Regions from separate parts of the Pseudomonas canadensis genome, predicted to be linked through region 2. Evidence: predicted binding sites of a transcription regulator. Region 2 holds the regulator's gene; each other region holds the start of a gene.
The links. The regulator FliA, encoded in region 2, starts transcription of late flagellar genes. The targets are predictions, from matches to a motif close to CTAAAGTTTNNNNNNNNNNNGCCGNTAA.
Positions count from the first base shown of each region.

Region 1: a site for FliA is predicted at 4,690-4,717, ahead of RB216_RS13240 (methyl-accepting chemotaxis protein). Genes of this name have one in related genera too.
Region 3: a site for FliA is predicted at 2,004-2,031, ahead of RB216_RS05655 (flagellar protein MotY). Genes of this name have one in related genera too.

Region 1 covers NZ_CP133298.1:2,911,103-2,918,132, forward strand. Annotated here, with positions in the region: gene ggt (gamma-glutamyltransferase) at 1-1,520, shown strand, start outside; gene RB216_RS13230 (AAA family ATPase) at 1,657-2,175, opposite strand; gene pnuC (nicotinamide riboside transporter PnuC) at 2,172-2,735, opposite strand; gene RB216_RS13240 (methyl-accepting chemotaxis protein) at 2,989-4,623, opposite strand; gene RB216_RS13245 (undecaprenyl-diphosphate phosphatase) at 4,842-5,672, shown strand; gene RB216_RS13250 (DUF1294 domain-containing protein) at 5,669-6,052, shown strand; gene RB216_RS13255 (MmcQ/YjbR family DNA-binding protein) at 6,294-6,650, opposite strand; gene RB216_RS13260 (LysR substrate-binding domain-containing protein) at 6,647-7,030, opposite strand, start outside.
Region 2 covers NZ_CP133298.1:4,450,207-4,457,236, forward strand. Annotated here, with positions in the region: gene RB216_RS20530 (protein-glutamate methylesterase/protein-glutamine glutaminase) at 1-225, opposite strand, end outside; gene RB216_RS20535 (chemotaxis protein CheA) at 274-2,469, opposite strand; gene RB216_RS20540 (protein phosphatase CheZ) at 2,481-3,269, opposite strand; gene RB216_RS20545 (chemotaxis response regulator CheY) at 3,288-3,662, opposite strand; gene fliA (RNA polymerase sigma factor FliA) at 3,831-4,571, opposite strand; gene fleN (flagellar synthesis regulator FleN) at 4,568-5,401, opposite strand; gene flhF (flagellar biosynthesis GTPase FlhF) at 5,507-6,823, opposite strand; gene flhA (flagellar biosynthesis protein FlhA) at 6,836-7,030, opposite strand, start outside.
Region 3 covers NZ_CP133298.1:1,247,560-1,254,589, forward strand. Annotated here, with positions in the region: gene RB216_RS05640 (peroxiredoxin) at 1-158, shown strand, start outside; gene rnt (ribonuclease T) at 224-895, opposite strand; gene pyrC (dihydroorotase) at 892-1,938, opposite strand; gene RB216_RS05655 (flagellar protein MotY) at 2,095-3,003, shown strand; gene RB216_RS05660 (argininosuccinate synthase) at 3,133-4,350, shown strand; gene RB216_RS05665 (response regulator transcription factor) at 4,975-5,607, shown strand; gene RB216_RS05670 (PA3496 family putative envelope integrity protein) at 5,692-5,874, opposite strand; gene nth (endonuclease III) at 5,982-6,620, opposite strand; gene rsxB (electron transport complex subunit RsxB) at 6,679-7,030, opposite strand, start outside.

The DNA of each region.
Region 1 (7,030 bases), 1.5 Mb from region 2:
TGGCCGTGGTGTACCCGGCGGCGGGTAACCTGGGCGGCGGTGGCTTTATGACCGTGCAACTGGCGGACGGGCGCAAGACCTTCCTCGACTTCCGCGAGAAAGCCCCGCTGGCGGCCACCGCCAACATGTACCTGGACAAAGACGGCAATGTCATTGAGGGCCTCAGCGCCAAGGGCCACCTGGCCGTTGGTGTGCCCGGCACCGTCTCGGGCATGGAACTGGCCCTGAGCAAATACGGGACCCTCAAGCGCGCCCAAGTCATCGCCCCGGCGATCAAACTGGCGGAGAACGGCTTCGAGCTGGAGCAGGGCGATATCGACCTGTTGCACACCGCCACCGGCGAGTTCGAAAAAGACAAGGACATGCGCGGGATCTTCTTGCACAACGGCCAGCCGATGCAGGTCGGCCAGAAGCTGGTGCAGAAAGACCTGGCCAAAACCCTCAAGGAAATTTCGGCCAAGGGCAGCGACGGCTTCTATAAAGGCTGGGTGGCCAAGGCCCTGGTCGATTCCAGCCAGGCCGGCAAAGGTATCATCACCCAGGCTGACCTCGACAAGTACAAAACCCGCGAACTGGCGCCCATCGAGTGCGACTACCGTGGCTACCACGTGGTCTCGGCACCGCCTCCAAGCTCCGGCGGCGTAGTGATCTGCCAGATCATGAATATCCTCGAAGGTTACCCGATGGCCGACCTCGGCTATCACTCGGCCCAGGGCCTGCACTACCAGATTGAAGCCATGCGCCACGCCTACGTGGACCGCAACAGCTACCTCGGCGACCCGGACTTCGTGAAGAACCCGATCGAGCACCTGCTGGACAAAAACTACGCGGCGAAACTGCGCGACGCCATCGAACCGCAAAAAGCCGGTGACTCCCAGGCGATCAAGCCGGGCGTGTCGCCCCATGAAGGCAATAACACCACCCACTATTCCATCGTCGATAAGTGGGGCAACGCGGTCTCGGTCACCTACACCCTCAACGACTGGTTCGGTGCGGGCGTGATGGCGAGCAAGACCGGGGTGATCCTTAACGATGAAATGGACGACTTCACCGTCAAGGTCGGCGTGCCGAACATGTACGGCCTGGTCCAGGGTGAAGCCAACGCCATCGCTCCAGGCAAGGCGCCGCTGTCGTCGATGAGCCCGACCATCGTGACCAAGGACGGCAAGGCCTTGATGGTGGTCGGTACGCCGGGTGGCAGTCGCATCATTACCGCGACCTTGCTGACCATCCTGAATGTCATCGACTACAAGATGAACATCCAGGAAGCCGTGGATGCGCCGCGTTTCCACCAGCAATGGATGCCGGAAACCACCAACCTCGAAACCTTTGCGGTGAGCCCGGACACCCAGAAGATCCTTGAAAGCTGGGGCCACAAGTTTGCCGGGCCTCAGGATGCCAACCACCTGGCGGCGATCCTGGTCGGTGCGCCGTCCCTGGATGGCAAGCCTGTCGGTAAAAACCGCTTCTACGGCGCGAATGACCCGCGTCGCAACACGGGTCTGTCCCTGGGCTACTGAGCACCGCTGTAGTGAGCGGGCTTGTCCCGCGTTGGGTTGCGTAGCGGCCCCAATAAAAACACCGCGGTCTGCCAGTCAGAACGCGGTGTTTGGTTTTAGGGCGGCTTCGCCCCCCAGCGCGGGACAAGCCCGCTCACTACAATAATTCTTCTACGGACTTGAAGGCCGCGACTCGGCGTTCTTCCCAATTCCCCTTGATCACCACGACTGCCTGCAGATGCTGCTGCATCCACGCGAGGCTTTGCTGGAAAAACGTCTGGCGATCCGCCAGTTGCGGCTGGCAGCGCTGGCCGTCGGCCGTCCACTCCACATCATCCGGTGACAACAACAGGTGCAGGTCGTAATGACGGGCCAGCAGTTCGCTGTCGAGCCAGGTCGGGTAGTCGCCGAACAGGGTCTGGCTCCAGAGCTTGTTGGTCAACAGATGGGTATCGAGGATCAACAGTTCTGGCCGCTGGGCGCGGGCGGCATCTTCCCAGGCCAGTTGGCCACGGGCGATGGCCGGGATGTCGGCCAGGGTGGTGTCGCGTTGGTGGTGATCGATGAAATAACGCACGTATTCACCCACCATCAACCCGCCGAAATGCGCCTGCAGTTCCGCCGCCAGCCAGCTTTTCCCGCTGGATTCGGGGCCCGCCAGTACCACCACCTTCATGCGTGCAACGCCGGGTCGGCGCGCCATTCGCGCCAGCCTTGCACGGCAATCACGGTGAACAGCGCGTAGAGCGCGGCGGTGAGGTAGAGACCTTTATAGAGGAACAGTCCGACGAAAATCACATCCACGGCGATCCACAGTGGCCAGCACTGCACGCGTTTCTGCGCCATCCACATCTGCGCCACCAGGCTGAAGCCGGTGAGGGCGGCGTCGAGCCAGGGCTGGGCGGCATCCGTCCAGTGCGCCATAGCGGCGCCGAGCAACAGGCTGCCAACTGCGCCCACCGCCAGGCTGGCCATGATCGCGGGCACGCCGAGGCTGCTGACCTGGCGCCCTTGCTTGACCTCGCCGGCACGTGTCCACTGCCACCAGCCGTAGACTTGCAAGGCGGCATAGACCACCTGCAACAGCATGTCGGAATAGAGTTTCACGTCGAAAAACACCCAAGTGTAGAGCAACACCATCACCAGGCCGATGGGCCAGCACCAGGGGTTTTGCTTGACGGTCAGCCACACGGCAATCACCCCGAGGGCGGCGGCGAACAGTTCAAGCCCGGACATGGTGGTTCCTTGGGAGAGTGCAAGAGGGCGGTGATTGTAACCAAAGAAGATTGGCGTAGGAATTAACTGCTGTGGTTGTGGTGAGCGGGCTTGCCCCGCGCTGGGCTGCGGAGCAGCCCTAAAACCAGTCGCCGCAGTCTGTCAGCCAAAATGCGGCGTATTTATTGGGGCCGCTCCGCAGCCCAGCGCGGGGCAAGCCCGCTCACCACAGACCATAACAAGCCTTGCCACCACAAGCCCGCCCACCACAGGGTCAGACCTTGAATTGGCGCAGCAGGCCGTCGAGTTGTTCGCTCAGGCCACGCAGATGCACACTCGCCACACTCGACTGTTCTGCCGCCAACGCCGTGCTGTGGGACAAGCCCGCGGCTTGGGTGACGTTCTGGTTGATGTCCTCCACCACGTGGGCCTGTTGCAGGGTGGCGCTGGCAATCGAGGCATTGAGGCCGTTGAGGTTGCGCAGCGCCTGGCCGATGGCGGTCAGGCTGGCCCCGGCCTGGCCGGCTTGTTCGATGGTCAGTTGCGAGGCGCTGTGACTGTCGCTGATCACCTTGACCGCGGCTTCCGAGTGGCCTTGCAGGCGTTCGATCATGACCTGGATTTCGGCAGTGGATTTTTGCGTGCGCTGGGCCAAAAGCCGCACTTCATCGGCCACCACGGCGAAGCCACGTCCTTGTTCACCGGCGCGGGCTGCTTCAATCGCGGCGTTGAGGGCCAGCAGGTTGGTCTGGTCGGCAATCGAGCGGATCACTTCAAGCACGCTGCCGATCTGGGTACTTTCCGCAGACAGGGTGCGAATCACTTCCACTGCCTGGCTGATGGTGCTAGAGAGCTGGTCAATCTGCTGCAGGCTGCCGTCGATATTCACTTGGCCTTGCTGCGCCTGAGCCTGGGCGTCGCGCATTTCGCTGGCGGCGTGTTCGGCGTTCTTGGCCACGTCCTGCACGCCGTAGGTGACTTCGTTGATGGCGGTGGCCACCAGTTCCATCTGCTGGGATTGTTGCTGGCTGCGGTCATGGGCCTGGGTCGCGTTGCTGCCCAGTTCTTGGGAAGACTGGCCCAGTGCATTGGCGCACACCTGCAATTGGCTCACCACCTGGCGCAGCTTGGCGGTGAAGCTGTTGAAATGCCGGGACAGTTGGGTGACTTCGTCCTGACCGTGGGTATCGAGGCTGCGGGTCAGGTCGCTTTCGCCGCTGGCGATGTTACCCATGGCGTTCACCGCGTCCTGCAACGGCCGCACAATACTGCGGGCGATCAGTGATACCAGCAGTGCCATCACCAGTGCGATCCCCAGGCCGATGAACGAGGCTTTCCAGACCTGGCCGCTGAACTCGGCCTGCACATCGTCGACGTACACACCGGAGCCGATGATCCAGCCCCACGGTTCGAACAGTTGGATATACGAGGTCTTGGCCACCGGCGCTTCAGCGCCCGGTTTTGGCCAACGATAGTTGACGATGCCGGCGCCCTTGGCCTTGGCGAGGATCACGAACTCGTTGAACACGGCAAACCCGTCAGGGTCGCGGATGGCCGAGAGGTTCTGGCCGTCGAGCTTGGGGTTGGCCGGGTGCATGATCATCACGGGCGTGAGGTCATTGATCCAGAAATAGTCGTCATGGTCGTAACGCAAGCCACGCACGGCGCTCAAGGCTTGCTTCTGGGCGGCTTCACGGGTCATCACGCCCGTGGTTTCGAGGCCATGATAAAACGTCAGGATCCCACTGGCGGTCTGGACCACGTGCTGGGTCTGCTGGCTCTTGGCCTGGTACAGGTCGTCATGAATCTGCTTGAGCATCAGCAAACCCAAGGCCAGCAGCATCAGCACGGCGACTATCAGGATCAGCCACAGGCGCCGGCTGATCGACATATTGCGCAAACTGTTCATCGTCCTGTCACTCCGTGCTTTTATAATTGTGGGTGCTGCATCGACTTTTCCGCCTTGTCTGATAGGCTTTCGGCCTGTATTCGGAAAACCTGAGTACTGTCTGATTTTTCACAAGATTTTTGCAGGTCGGGGTTGAAACTCAACACCGCGTCTTGTCGTCAGTGAACCATTAAAAAGATTAACGAGGCTTGCCATAGCGCAAGACCTTTGGGGGAAGCATGGATTTTTGGACCGCCATACAGGCTTTGATTCTTGGCGTTGTGGAGGGGCTGACCGAGTTCCTGCCCATTTCCAGCACCGGCCACCAGATTATCGTCGCCGACTTGCTCGACTTTACCGGCGATCGCTTCAATGCGTTCAACATCATTATCCAGCTGGGCGCGATCCTGGCGGTGGTATGGGAGTTTCGCGGCAAGATTTTCGAAGTGGTCAGCGGCCTGCCGACCCAGCGCAAGGCCCAGCGGTTTACCGTCAACCTGCTGATCGCCTTCCTGCCGGCGGTGGTGCTGGGGGTGATTTTTGCCGACCTGATTCACCACTACCTGTTCAACCCGATCACCGTAGCCACGGCGTTGGTGGTGGGTGGCGTCATCATGTTGTGGGCCGAGCGCCGCGAGCATGAAGTGCATGCCGAAACCGTCGATGACATCACTTGGAAAGACGCGCTCAAGGTTGGCATGACCCAGTGCCTGGCGATGATCCCAGGGACTTCGCGTTCCGGCTCGACCATCATTGGTGGCTTGCTATTTGGGCTGTCGCGCAAGACCGCCACCGAGTTCTCGTTTTTCCTGGCCATGCCGACCATGGTCGGTGCGGCGGTGTATTCGGGCTACAAGTACCGTGACCTGTTCCAGCCTGCGGACTTGCCGGTGTTCGCCATTGGCTTTGTGACCTCGTTCATCTTCGCGATGATCGCAGTGAAGGGCTTGCTCAAATTCATTGCCAGCCACAGCTACGCGGTGTTTGCGTGGTACCGCATTGCGTTCGGTTTGCTGATCCTGGCGACCTGGCAGTTCGGTTGGATCGACTGGGCGGCCGCCAAGGCATGATGATCCAGCACCCCCGCCTGAAGGCGGCGATCTTCGTGCTGCTGTGCGCAGCGCCGTTGCTGGGCTCGGTGCTGGTGTGGCAGCGCGGCGAGACTGTGATTCCGCTGGCGGCTTATGGCGTGGTCAGCGTGATCGCGTTCTTCCTTTACTGGAGCGACAAGCGCAAGGCGCGCACCGACAGTTGGCGCACCCCGGAAAATATCCTGCACGCCGTGGAACTGGCGGGCGGCTGGCCGGGGGCGTTGATTGCCCAGCAGGTGTTTCGGCACAAGACGCGCAAGGTGTCTTACCAGGTGCTGTTTTGGGTGATTGTGTTGCTGCATGAGGTGTTCTGGCTGGATCAGTTGGTCCTGGGGGGCACTCTATGGTCATTCCTCTAGTTGGCGTAGGTATCCGCACAACTCCGTAGCAACCATTGCTAACCACAATGCGGAGCGAGCGGCTCTTGATCTTGCTTTTGATCTTAGGCGCCCCGTTAAACACGCTGGCCCAAATCCCTGTCGGATTACGGACATACCGACGCGGGCAAGCCCGCTCCCACATTTTGACCGCTGTGCAACAGTTGGAAAGCGATCGCCTGTCAGGCCCCTTACCCACAGGCACAGCGCCGCATCCAAACATCTATGCGTCCAGGCGCAACCCGACCTGCGTACGCTTGGGCAACTTGCTGACGACAAGCTGGTGGGAACGTCGCAACAACCCACGCAACTCCTCAGCACCCAACGGATAGGGCGTATTCATAATGACCCACTGCGCCCGCGCCAGGTACGGCGCCGGGTGAATGCCTGGGCGGTCCACATGGCCGAGGAACAACTCCTTGTCGACCTTGAACGCCAACGACTCTCCCCGCAGGTTCTGCAGGGCAAACATCTTGTTGCCCGCAATCGAAAATACGCGCACACCGCCCCATTTATAGTCCTCCCGTGCGCCGGGCAGGCTTAGGCAGAACGCGGCGACTTGTTCTTCGGTCATCTTCATAGCAGGCGGTCTCCGCAACCTTTGAAACCTTCTTCCAGATAATCGATCCAGGCACGAATGGCTGGCAACACGCCACGACGATGCGGGTACACCGCCTGTAACCAGCCGCCGGGCAAGGACCACTCCGGCAGCAGTTGCACCAACCGGCCGCTGGCCAATTCCTCTTCGCAATACATCATCGGCAGTACGGTAAAACCCAGACCCATGATGGCGCTGGCCTTGCGCACGATGAAATCGTCGATACCCAGCCGTGCTTCCATCGCCAGGTCGTGGGTGTTGCCCTGGGGGTCGAGGATGCGTTGATGCACCAGGCGATCCGCCTCCAGTGCCCCCAGGATCGGTAACTGCTTGAGATCCTCAAGGGTGGTCACCTGACGGCC
Region 2 (7,030 bases):
CGGGCAGCGTTGCATGATGTGCCGGACCGCGGTGATGCCATCCATCATCGGCATCTCGTAGTCCATGGTGATCACGTCCGGTTTCAACGCAATGGCTTGATCAATCGCCTCTTTGCCGTTGGTGGCCGTGCCGACCACCTGGATCGTTGGATCGGCGGAAAGAATTTCCGAGACGCGGCGGCGGAAGAAACCCGAATCGTCCACCACCAGGACCTTGACTGCCATAAACACTCCGTTAGGCGGGGCGGGCACTACCGCCCTGCCCCACCAGAATCAAATACGCCGAGCGGCGTAACGCTTGAGCATGCTCGGAACATCGAGAATCAGCGCGATCCGACCGTCACCGGTGATGGTCGCACCCGACATGCCCGGGGTTCCCTGCAGCATTTTGCCCAAAGGCTTGATGACCACTTCTTCCTGGCCCACCAGTTGATCGACCACAAAACCGATGCGCTGGGTGCCCACGGAGAGAATCACCACATGGCCTTCGCGCTGCTCTTCATGCTTGGCCGATGCCACCAGCCAGCGCTTGAGGTAGAACAGGGGCAACGCCTTGTCGCGCACGATCACCACTTCCTGGCCGTCCACCACGTTGGTACGCGACAGGTCGAGGTGGAAGATCTCGTTGACGTTGACCAGCGGGAAGGCGAACGCCTGGTTGCCCAGCATCACCATCAGGGTCGGCATGATCGCCAAGGTCAAAGGCACCTTGATCACGATCTTCGAGCCCTGGCCCTTGGTCGAGTAGATGTTGATCGAGCCATTGAGCTGGCTGATCTTGGTCTTCACCACGTCCATGCCGACGCCACGGCCGGAGACGTCGGAAATCTCGGTCTTGGTCGAGAACCCCGGGGCAAAGATCAGGTTGTAGCACTCGGTGTCGGTCAGGCGGTCGGCGGCGTCCTTGTCCATCACGCCGCGCTTGACCGCGATATTGCGCAATATGGCCGGGTCCATGCCCTTGCCGTCATCAGTGATCGACAGCAGGATGTGGTCGCCTTCTTGCTCCGCCGCCAGGATCACTTTGCCGTTGCGGGACTTGCCCGAGGCTTCGCGTTCTTCAGGGGTTTCCACGCCGTGGTCGACGGCGTTGCGCACCAAGTGGACCAGCGGGTCGGCCAGGGCCTCGACGAGGTTCTTGTCGAGGTCGGTTTCTTCACCCACCAGTTCCAGGTTGATCTCTTTCTTGAGCTGACGCGCCAAGTCGCGAACCAGGCGTGGGAAGCGGCCGAAGACTTTCTTGATCGGCTGCATCCGGGTTTTCATCACCGCGGTTTGCAGGTCGGCGGTGACCACGTCGAGGTTCGACACGGCTTTTTGCATGGCTTCATCGCCGCTGCTCAAGCCCAGGCGCACCAGACGGTTACGTACCAGCACCAGTTCGCCGACCATGTTCATGATGTCGTCCAGGCGCGCGGTATCAACCCGCACGGTGGTTTCGGCTTCACTGGCAGGCTTCTCGGCAACCGGTGCTGCGGCGGCACGCGCCGGAGCAGGAGCCGCTACAGGCGCAGGCTTGGCGGCCGGAGCCGGCGCGGCGGCCTTGGCAGCAACCGGTGCAGCCGTGGCAACAGCAGCAGCGGCCGGGGCCACTTCGCTGAACTTGCCCTTGCCGTGCAACTCGTCCAGCAGCGATTCAAACTCGTGATCGGAGATCAGGCCGTCGCCGGCCGGTGCTGCACTGGCTGCGGCAGGCGCCGCAGCCGTGGCGGCGACTTCCGGCAGGGCGTCGGCCGCGAAGGTGCCCTTGCCATGCAGTTGGTCGAGCAACGCTTCGAATTCGTCGTCGGTAATGTCGGTGTTGGCATTCGCAGCAGGCGCCTCGGGCGCAGCGGCAGGTGCCACGGCGTCCGCTGCAAACTGGCCTTTGCCATGCAACTGGTCGAGCAGGGATTCGAACTCAGCGTCAGTGATGTCTTCGCTGGTTGGCGCAGCGACGGGCGCCTTGGGTGCCTCAGCCTCGGCCTTCACAGCACTGAGGGAGTTGAGCAGCTGTTCGAACTCGCTGTCGGTCACATCCGGCTCAGCTTCGGCCACAGGCTCGGGAGCCGCCTCAACCACAGGCGCAGCCGAGGTGTCGGCCGGTTCCGCCAGGCGCGCCAGGGCGGCCAGCAGTTCCGGAGTGGCAGCGGTGATCGGTGCACGGTCGCGCACCTCGCTGAACATGCCGTTGACCGCATCCAGTGCTTCGAGAATCACGTCCATCAATTCCGAATCAACGTGACGCTCACCCTTGCGCAGGATGTCGAACACGTTCTCGGCGATGTGGCAGCACTCCACCAGCTCATGGAGCTGGAGGAAGCCGGCGCCCCCTTTTACAGTGTGAAAACCGCGAAAAATTGCATTGAGCAGGTTCGCATCATCCGGTCGGCTTTCCAGCTCGACCAGTTGCTCGGACAACTGCTCTAAAATTTCGCCGGCCTCTACAAGGAAATCCTGAAGGATTTCTTCATCGGCGCCGAAGCTCATGTGGGTGCTCCTTAGAAGCCTAAACTGGATAACAGGTCATCGACATCATCTTGACCCGATACAACGTCTTCACGTTTATCGGCATGAATCTGCGGACCTTCACCCTTGGCGAGATGTTTTTTTGGATCTTTTTCCGAGAGGATCGCTTCGCGGTCATGTTCAATACCGGCAAAACGGTCAACCTGGCCTGCCATAAGCACCAATTTGAGCAAGTTGCTTTCCACTTCGGTGACCAACTGGGTCACACGCTTGATCACCTGACCGGTGAGGTCCTGATAATCCTGGGCGAGCAGAATGTCGTTGAGGTTGCTGGAAACCGTGCGGTTTTCCTGCTCGCTGCGTGACAAGAACCCTTCGACCCGACGCGCCAATTCACGAAACTCTTCTGCGCCCACTTCGCGGCGCATGAAACGGCCCCAATCGTTGCTCAGGGCCTGGGCTTCGTTGGCCATGCCGTTGACCAGGGGCGTGGCGTTTTCCACCAGGTCCATGGTGCGGTTGGCCGCCGCCTCAGTCAGCCTGACCACGTAGGACAGGCGTTCGGTGGCATCGGTGATCTGCGAGATTTCCTCGGCCTGGGGCATATGCGGGTCAATCTGGAAATTGACGATCGCACTGTGCAGCTCGCGTGTGAGCTTGCCCACTTCCTGGTACAGGCCGCGGTCACGGGTCTGGTTGAGCTCATGGATCAACTGCACCGCGTCGCCGAATTGGCCTTTTTCAAGGCTGTCGACCAACTGGTGAGCATGCTTTTTCAGGGTCGACTCGAAGTCTCCCTGTGACGTTTCTTTATGCTCCATAGCTCCCCCGCGATGGCATTAGCCGTGGATGCGTTCGAAGATTTTTTCGATCTTCTCTTTCAAGGCCAATGCAGTGAATGGCTTGACCACATAACCGTTGACCCCGGCTTGGGCGGCTTCGATGATCTGCTCACGCTTGGCTTCGGCGGTCACCATCAGCACAGGCAGGCTGCGCAGCTTTTCGTCAGCGCGCACGTGGCGCAGCAAGTCGATGCCGGTCATGCCCGGCATGTTCCAGTCCGTTACCAGAAAGTCGATGCTCCCGCTGTTGAGGATCGGAATCGCCGTAATGCCGTCATCCGCCTCGACCGTGTTAGTGAACCCAAGGTCACGCAACAGGTTTTTTATGATCCGCCGCATCGTTGAGAAGTCATCAACGATGAGGATTTTCATGTTCTTGTCCAATTCGACCTCCAAGCAGTCTTAAACGCGCCCAGCACCTGGACGCGCCATTTCAATCAACAGGCATTACACAAAAAGGACTGCCGAGGGCACCACGGGTCGAACCCGCGAAGGCTGCTTGCCCTCGCGGTATCGTCTGCAGTGTCCCCACACTGCCTGTCAGCGCGCTCGCCACTCTCCCAAACGCCCCCGCAAGCGGGCTGCGCACTGGCTGTGCAACTGGCTGACCCGCGACTCGCTGACCCCCAGGACCTCACCGATTTCCTTGAGGTTCAGCTCTTCGTCGTAGTACAGCGCCAACACCAGTCGCTCACGCTCCGGCAAATTGGCAATCGCGTCCGCCAACGCCCCCTGGAAACGCTCATCTTCCAGGTCACGCGATGGCTCCATATGAGCGCTCGCGCCGTCCTCGTGCAGCCCTTCATGTTCGCCGTCCTGCAACAGGTCGTCGAAACTGAACAGGCGGCTGCCCAAGGTATCGTTCAAAATCCCGTAGTAATCGTCGAGACTCAATTGGAGTTCGGCCGCAACTTCGTGATCTTTAGCGTCGCGACCGGTTTTTGCTTCAATTGCGCGAATTGCATCACTGACCATGCGCGTGTTGCGATGCACCGAACGCGGCGCCCAGTCACCTTTACGTACTTCATCGAGCATCGCGCCACGGATACGGATACCCGCGTACGTCTCGAAACTCGCACCCTTGCTCGCATCGTATTTGGTCGACACTTCGAGCAGGCCGATCATGCCCGCCTGGATCAGGTCTTCGACCTGGACGCTGGCGGGCAGGCGTGCCAGCAAGTGATAGGCAATGCGCTTGACCAAGGGCGCGTAGCGCTCGATCAACTCGCCCTGACTGTCACGGGCAGACTTCTTGTACGCGTTGTAGCCAGTCGCTGTCATAGCACGGGTCCTGCGCTCGTCTGATGCACCAATCGCTCGACGAAAAACTCCAGATGCCCCCGAGGGTTGGCAGGCAACGGCCAGGTATCGACCTTCTGGGCAATAGCCTTGAACGCCAATGCGCATTTGGAACGAGGGAACGCTTCGTAGACTGCACGCTGCTTTTGCACAGCCTTGCGCACACACTCGTCGTAGGGAACTGCGCCGACGTATTGTAAAGCGACATCGAGGAAGCGATCCGTGACCTTGGTCAACTTGGCGAACAGGTTGCGCCCTTCCTGCGGGCTCTGGGCCATGTTGGCCAGGACGCGGAAGCGGTTCATGCCGTAGTCACGGTTAAGCAGTTTGATCAGGGCATAGGCGTCGGTGATCGAGGTGGGTTCATCGCAAACCACCAGCAACACTTCCTGCGCGGCGCGCACGAAGCTGACCACGGACTCGCCGATCCCGGCGGCGGTGTCGATCACCAGCACGTCGAGGTTGTCGCCGATATCACTGAAGGCCTGGATCAGGCCGGCATGCTGCGCCGGGCTCAGGTGCACCATGCTCTGGGTGCCGGAGGCGGCTGGCACGATGCGGATGCCACCGGGGCCCTGCAGCAGCACATCGCGCAGCTCACAGCGGCCCTCGATCACATCGGCAAGGGTGTGTTTGGGTGTCAGCCCCAGCAGAACGTCCACGTTCGCCAAGCCCAGGTCAGCATCCAGCAGCATGACACGACGGCCAAGCTCTGCCAGGGCCAGGGACAAATTCACTGACACGTTAGTTTTCCCGACGCCACCTTTGCCGCCGGTCACCGCGATCACCTGTACGGGATGCATGCTGCCCATTTTATTTCTTTACCTTGTCTTGCTTAGACGCAGGCTACATGGCTTGGCCGCGTGAATCGCTTGCAGACCATCGATGTAGATACATTTCACGGTGTTCATCCTGCCTCAACCGACCCGTTTTGCCGGGCTGTGGTAGAGGTCGGCGAACATATCGGCCATCGCTTCCTCGCTAGGCTCTTCTTGCATTTGCACGCTGACTGCACGGCTGACCAACTGATGACGGCGCGGCAGATGCAGATCATCCGGGATCCGCGGCCCGTCGGTCAGGTAGGCGACCGGCAATTCATGACTGATGGCCAGGCTCAGCACCTCGCCCAGGCTCGCGGTTTCATCGAGCTTGGTGAGAATGCAACCGGCCAGGCCACAACGCTTGTAACTATGATACGCAGCGGTAAGAACCTGTTTCTGGCTGGTGGTTGCAAGCACCAGGTAATTTTTCGACTTGATGCCACGCCCCGCCAGGCTTTCCAACTGCATGCGCAATGCCGGGTCGCTGGCTTGCAGGCCGGCAGTATCGATCAATACCACGCGTTTGCGCAGCAGCGGGTCGAGGGCGTTGGCCAGGGACTGGCCCGGGTCGACATGGGTCACCGACACATTGAGGATCCGGCCCAGGGTCTTGAGCTGCTCCTGGGCACCAATACGGTAGCTGTCCATGCTCACCAGCGCGATATTCTGCGCGCCGTATTTGAGGACGTAGCGGGCAGCCAGCTTGGCCAGGGTGGTGGTCTTGCCCATGCCGGCGGGGCCGACCATGGCGATCACACCGCCTTCTTCCAGGGGTTCGATTTCCGGGGTAACGATCATCCGCGCCAGGTGGGCCAGCAACATGCGCCAGGCCTGGCGAGGCTCTTCGATTTCGGTGGTCAGCGCCAGCAGGTCGCGGGACAACGGGCCGGACAGGCCGATGCGTTGCAGGCGACGCCACAGGTTGGCTTGTTGCGGCTTGCTGCCTTGCAGCTGGTTCCACGCCAGCGAGCCCAACTGCACTTCCAGCAGTTCGCGCAGGCCGTTGAGTTCAAAGCGCATCGAATCAAACACGCGCTGGTCAACCGCAGGCGCCGGAGCAGGCGCAGCAGGACGCGGCGGTTCTTTGAAGGTGGGCTCGACCAGCGGCTCGGCAGCGGTCAGTGGCAAGCCGGCGAACAACTGGCGATTGGTGGTGGCATCGCTGTCGCCGCGCATGCTCAGTTCAGCCTGGGCCGAAACGATGCGCGAGGCGGTTTTGCGCAGCTCGTCTTCGAGTTCCATGTTCGGTACACGCGGCGCCAGCGCCGAGGGGGTGTAATCCAGGGCAGCCGTCAGCTCGACACCGCCGGCAATACGACGGTTTCCGATAATCGCGGCGTCGGCGCCCAGCTCATCACGCACCAGTTTCATGGCCTGACGCATATCGGCGGCGAAAAAACGCTTCACTTGCATAACCCACTACCCTCAGCCGTTGGGCCCTACTGTCGCGACGATAGTCACTTGCTTGTTGTCAGGAATTTCCTGATAAGCCAAAACGTGCAAATTCGGTACTGCCAAACGCCCAAACCGCGACAACATCGCCCGGACGGGGCCTGCCACCAGCAGAATCACCGGCTGGCCCTGCATTTCCTGGCGTTGTGCGGCGTCGATCAACGAACG
Region 3 (7,030 bases), 3.1 Mb from region 2:
GTAACATGGAAGAGCTGATCCGCCTGGTCGACGCCCTGCAATTCCACGAAGAGCACGGCGAAGTCTGCCCAGCCAACTGGAAAAAAGGCGACAAAGGCATGAACGCTTCGCCAGAAGGCGTTGCGGCTTACCTGACCGAGAACGCTGGCAAGCTGTAAGCCAGGTTCGAGGTACAAAAAAACCGGCCTGAGAAGGCCGGTTTTTTTATGCGCGGCATATGACCTCAATCATTGAAGTCTTCCCAGCCGCCCATGTCTTTCCAGCGGTTGACGATGCCGCAGAACAGCTCGGCGGTTTTCTCGGTGTCGTAGCGAGCCGAGTGAGCCTCACGCCCGTCAAAGTCAATACCGGCGGCCTGGCAGGCTTTCGCCAACACGGTCTGGCCATACGCCAGGCCGGCGAGGGTGGCCGTGTCGAAGCTAGAGAACGGGTGGAACGGGTTGCGCTTCATGTCCAACCGCGCCACGGCGGCGTTCAGGAAACCCAGGTCGAAACTGCTGTTGTGGCCGACCAGGATCGCGCGTTTGCAGCCATTGGCCTTCAACGCCTTGCGCACACCACGGAAGATATCGGTCAGCGCCGCTTCTTCACTCACCGCCATGCGCAGTGGGTGATCAAGCTTGATGCCCGTGAATTCCAAAGCGGCGGCTTCGATATTCGCGCCTTCAAACGGTTCGACGCGGAAGAAGTGGGTGTGTTCCGGGAACACAAAACCCTGCTCGTCCATGCCGATGGTGGTTGCGGCGATTTCCAGCAATGCGTCGGTGGCGCAATTGAAGCCACCGGTTTCTACGTCGATGACAACCGGCAGATAGCCGCGAAACCGCTCGGCCATCGGGTGACGCGAACCGCCACCACTGTGCTCGTGTTCGTCATCGTAATGGTCTTCACTCACTTGCTTTCCTCCAGCAGGCGCCAGCGCAGTGTTTCACCGGCGCGCAGCGGGATGACAGTCAGCTCGCCAAACGGCAGGCTGGCAGGGGCGGTCCAGTCTTCACGGACCAGGGTGATGCGGTCAGTATTCGCCGGCAGGCCGTAGAAACGCGGGCCGTTGAGGCTGGCGAAGCCTTCGAGCTTGTCCAGGGCGTTACGCTGTTCGAACGCTTCGGCATACAACTCGATCGCTGCATAGGCGGTGTAGCAACCGGCACAGCCACACGCCGCTTCCTTAGCGTGCTGGGCATGAGGCGCGGAGTCGGTGCCGAGGAAGAACTTCGGATTGCCGCTGGTCGCTGCATCCAGCAAGGCCACCTGGTGGGTGTTGCGCTTGAGGATCGGCAGGCAATAGAAGTGCGGCCGAATCCCGCCCACCAGCATGTGGTTGCGGTTGTATAGCAAGTGATGCGCGGTGATGGTCGCGCCGACGTTGGCGGAGGCCTCGCTGACGAACTGCACCGCATCGGCTGTGGTGATGTGTTCGAACACCACCTTGAGGGTCGGGAACAGCTCGACCACACGGCGCATATGCTCGTCGATGAAGATCTTCTCACGGTCGAAGACATCCACGTCGCCACGGGTGACTTCACCGTGGATCAACAGCGGCATGCCGACTTCGGCCATGGCTTCGATGGCCGGCAGGATCTTGTCGATACTGGTCACGCCGGAATCGGAGTTGGTGGTCGCGCCGGCCGGGTACAGCTTGGCGGCGTGCACGAAGCCGCTGGCCTTGGCCTCTCGAATCTCTTCGGGCTGGGTGCGGTCGGTGAGGTAGAGCACCATCAACGGTTCGAAGCGGCTGCCGGCCGGTCGTGCAGCGAGGATACGCTGGCGATAGGCATCGGCTTGCTCGGCGTTACGCACCGGAGGTACCAGGTTAGGCATGATGATGGCGCGGCCAAACGTGCGCGCGACATCGGCCACGGTGTGGGGTAACGCAGCACCATCGCGAAGATGAATATGCCAGTCGTCGGGACGCAGCAGGGTCAGGCGGTCGGACATTGGGGATTCCAGGCGGGTCAATCTGGTGGGAATGCTACCGGAAAAGACGCTTTCAGGCACTCGCTATCAAGTTTTGCAGGATGCAACCGATAGCCTTTGGTATGCCTTATCGATGTATGACGCTTTGAAGTGTTGTAGAAACCAGTGGAGCCTCACGTGCGCCAGCAATATCTAGCCCTGCTCAGTGTGTTCGCCAGCCTGCCTGCGATGGCCCTCACGTTCCAGACACGTCTGGAGAATATTGAGTGGAAGGTGGAAGGCGACCAGTTCGAGTGCCGCTTGACCCAGCCAATCACCGATTTCGGTTCGGGTGAGTTCGTGCGCCGGGCCGGAGAGCAGGCGACATTTCGTCTGAAAGCCTACAACGGCTCGCTGGGAGCCGGTTCGGCCACGTTGCTGGCCGCCGCTGCGCCGTGGCAGCCGGGGCGAGGCGATATCAACCTCGGCGCCGTGCGTGCCGGCAGTGGCGATGTACTGTTCAACAGCTCCCAGGCCCAGGCCGGGCGCCTGTTCAATGGCTTGCTGGAAGGGCGCAGCCCGACCGTGCGGCACTATGGGCGTGAAGGCGGCTATTCGGAAATCCGGCTGCTGCCGGTTAAATTCAACAAGGCCTACAACGATTACCAGCTGTGCACCGCCAAGCTGTTGCCGATGAATTATGACCAGGTCAAACAGACTGAAGTCGGTTTCCCGGGGGGCGGAATCGAGCTGGACGCGGTCGCCAAGAAGAAACTCGACGTGATTCTCGCGTTCATGAAAGCCGACCCCACCGTCAACCATATCGAGTTGAACGGTCATTCGGACAACAGCGGCAACCGACTCACCAACCGCGACGTCTCGCGCCGTCGCGGCCTGGCGGTCATGGACTACTTCAAGGCCAACGGTATCCCGGAATCGCAGATCACCCTGCGTTTCCACGGCGAAAGCTACCCATTGGCGCCCAACACCAATGCGGCCAACCGGGCACGCAACCGCCGCGTGAATATTCAGCTAGAGCGCGTGGCTGCCCCCGAGAAACCGGCCCCCACGGCCACCGGCCCAAGCAACCCCGCGCACACCTCCTAAGGTGCGACCCTCGGTCGCCCGTTCGACATAATCTGTCGCTTTATCTTCATTTGCTGTCGCGCCCCTGTAAATTCGCGGTTTTGGTCGGTAGAATCGACGCCTTTCCGTACAACCCCGTGGAGTGATGGCATGGCCGACGTAAACAAGGTCGTTCTCGCGTATTCCGGCGGCCTGGACACTTCGGTGATCCTCAAGTGGCTGCAGGATACTTATAACTGTGAAGTGGTGACCTTCACCGCTGACCTGGGTCAGGGCGAAGAGGTCGAACCTGCACGTGCCAAGGCGCAAGCCATGGGCGTGAAAGAGATCTACATTGACGACCTGCGCGAAGAGTTCGTCCGCGATTTCGTTTTCCCGATGTTTCGCGCCAACACCGTCTACGAAGGCGAGTACCTGCTGGGTACCTCCATCGCACGTCCGCTGATCGCCAAACGCCTGATCGAAATCGCCAACGAAACCGGCGCCGACGCCATTTCCCATGGCGCTACCGGCAAGGGCAACGACCAGGTGCGTTTCGAACTGGGTGCCTACGCGCTCAAGCCTGGCGTGAAAGTGATTGCCCCTTGGCGTGAATGGGACCTGCTGTCCCGTGAAAAGCTGATGGATTACGCTGAGAAGCACGCAATCCCGATCGAGCGCCACGGCAAGAAGAAGTCTCCGTACTCGATGGACGCCAACCTGCTGCACATCTCCTATGAAGGCGGCGTGCTGGAAGACACCTGGACCGAGCACGAAGAAGACATGTGGAAGTGGACCGTCTCCCCGGAGAACGCTCCCGACAAGCCGCAATACCTGGAACTGACCTACCGCAACGGCGACATCGTCGCGCTGGACGGCGTCGAAATGACTCCGGCCACCGTACTGGCGACCTTGAACCGTATCGGTGGCGAACACGGTATCGGCCGTCTCGACATCGTCGAGAACCGTTACGTGGGCATGAAGTCCCGCGGCTGCTACGAAACCCCAGGCGGCACCATCATGCTGCGCGCCCACCGCGCCATCGAGTCCATCACCCTGGACCGTGAAGTGGCTCACCTCAAAGACGAGCTGATGCCCAAGTACGCCAGCCTGATCTACACCGGCTACTGGTGGAGCCCTGAGCGTCTGATGCTGCAACAGATGATCGACGCTTCCCAGGTTCACGTGAACGGCGTTGTGCGCCTGAAGCTGTACAAGGGCAACGTGATCGTTACCGGTCGCAAGTCCGATGAATCGCTGTTCGACGCCAACATCGCCACCTTTGAAGAGGACGGCGGCGCTTACAACCAGGCGGACGCGGCAGGCTTTATCAAGTTGAACGCATTGCGCATGCGCATTGCGGCCAACAAAGGTCGCTCGCTGTTCTAAGTCTCAACGTGTTGTGAAGAATGGCCCCTTGCTAAAGGGGCCATTTTTTTTGCCTGTGATTCTGTGAAGACTTTTATGTTTATAACGATTTAAACAGCCGTAGATGTTTTTCCTCAAAACCTTTATCAAAAATGGGGTTTGAATGAATTGTTGTTCAAATGTTGTAGGGGGAATGAATTTTTTACATCTATGTAGGAACTGGTCTTACAGATAATTCACTCATACAAGTGCGGAGAAGAGACAAAACACTGAATGGTCTGTAGGAATTAAGGATGTAAGTGAATATGTTAAATGGAACTAAAGCAGACGCCTCATTCTGGCTGTTTCCCCCTGCGGCGGGCGAGAGACAAGGGGCATTTCCTGAGAGTCATGTGCGGCACGTTTACCCAGCCCCCTATAAGCCACGGATATTTCACTCAAAGTATGTAGGCCCCCGGAAAGTTCTGAAAGGATCCATAAAACCTGATCCCTCCGAGAGGGCGTTTTTTTGTAGGGCAATTCCTTTATCGCTGTGGGGTGGGTCTCTGCTTGCTGTTGCTTGGGGGGTAACGCTATGCCAACTAGGAAACGACTAGGCTATTGTGCTTGCTCTAAATAATTCGAACAGCGAAATTGGACTTTCTCATGAATAAAGTGCTGATCGTGGATGATCATCCCGTCATTCGTCTTGCTGTGCGTATGCTAATGGAACGTCATGGTTATGAGGTCGTTGCCGAGACCGATAACGGTGTCGATGCGTTGCAACTTGCGCGGGAGCATATGCCGGACATAGTGATACTGGACATCGGTATTCCAAAACTTGACGGCCTGGAAGTTATTTGCCGGTTGTCTTCCACCAAGCAGGCTGTGCCATTCAAGGTGCTGGTCCTCACATCTCAGGCCCCTGGTCACTTTTCCATGCGTTGCATGCAGGCGGGAGCGGCAGGCTACGTTTGCAAGCAACAGGACCTGACCGAGTTGCTGAGTGCTATCAAGGCGGTCCTGTCGGGCTACAGCTATTTCCCGAACCAGGCGCTCAACTCGGTACGCTCCACCATGGGCAATGCCAGCGAGGCCGATATGGTCGAGCGTCTCTCCGGGCGAGAAATGATGGTATTGCAGCAACTGGCGCGGGGCAGGACCAACAAGGAGATTGCCGACGGCATGTTTCTCAGCAACAAGACCGTCAGTACCTACAAGACGCGTTTGCTGCTCAAGCTCAATGCGCGTTCGCTGGTGGACCTGATCGAGCTGGCCCAGCGTAACGGCTTGGTATAGAGGAGGGCATAGCACAGCGTATTGCCCGGGGCACCGGCAGAAAAAAGCCTCCGCGAAGGAGGCTTCCGGCTGTCGATCGCTCGATCAGAGGTCGAAGTCGTAATCGGCCAGCTGTTTTTGCAAGCGTCGTTCTTCCAGAAGATTATCGATAGTGCGGCGTTTGCTTAAATTGGTCTTGGCCACCTCTGCCACAGGCGCCTCTGCCCCATCGTCGTCCGACTCAACGAGGTCGTCTTCCACTTCCAGTTGCTCTTTGCCAGTGCTCATAAGGTTCACTCCGGGCTAAGACTGCCGTTGGCGCTCCTTATAACGATAATCCATGATCCGGTAAAAAAGATTTTTTCAATCGATTGATCGAGAAAATCAATGATCTGTCAATCGTCGGACGTCTTGTCCTTGTATTCGCACAGGTCTTCGATGCGACAGCTGCCGCAGCGCGGCTTGCGGGCCTGACAAACGTAGCGGCCATGAAGGATCAGCCAGTGATGGGAATCCAGCAGGTAGGGCTTGGGCACAAACTTCATCAGCTGCTTTTCCACCTCTACCACGTTCTTGCCACGGGCGATGCCGGTTCGATTGCTGACCCGGAAGATATGGGTGTCCACCGCCATGGTCAGTTGCCGGAACGCGGTGTTGAGCACCACGTTGGCGGTTTTTCGCCCGACGCCTGGCAGGGCTTCCAAAGCTTCGCGGGTTTGCGGCACTCCACTGCCGTGCAGTTCCACCAGCAGGCGGCAAGTCTCGATGACGTTCTTGGCCTTGCTGTTGTACAGGCCAATGGTCTTGATGTATTCCGACAGCCCATCCACACCCAATGCATGGATTGCTTCGGGAGTATTCGCCACAGGGTACAGCTTGGCTGTGGCCTTGTTCACGCCGACGTCCGTGGATTGCGCCGACAGGATCACCGCAATCAGCAACTCGAACGGCGTGGTGTAGGCCAGTTCGGTCTTGGGTTCTGGATTGTCTTCGTGGAGCCTGCGGAAAATTTCCAGGCGTTTTGCGGCGTTCATGGGGTGGGGTTTCCCTGGCAGTCGATCGGCGGGATTGTAGCAATACAGGTTTTGCGGGTCAGGTGTTGCCGTGGGCATCCACTTGGCGCTGCGCCTCGTCTAAGTTGTGTTGCGCCTCGGCCAGTTGTTGCGGGCTGGCGTTTAAGTCATGGGCTTTCTTCAATTCCACGCGGCGCATTGCCAGCTGGATTTTCGCGCGCTTCAGGTCGGCAGTATTCGAAGTCGTACCTACTGCCTTCGGCGCGGTGCCCAGTTCCAGCGCGGTCAGCGCTTGCTCTGCCGCTTCGAACTGCTGCTGCAGGACGATCAACTGCGACTGTTGATCAAAGGTTGGTGGGTGGCCGAAGGCCTTCAAGGATTTATGCAGTTGTGCGCGACTCATGGCGACCGTGATTTTGGCTTTCTTGATC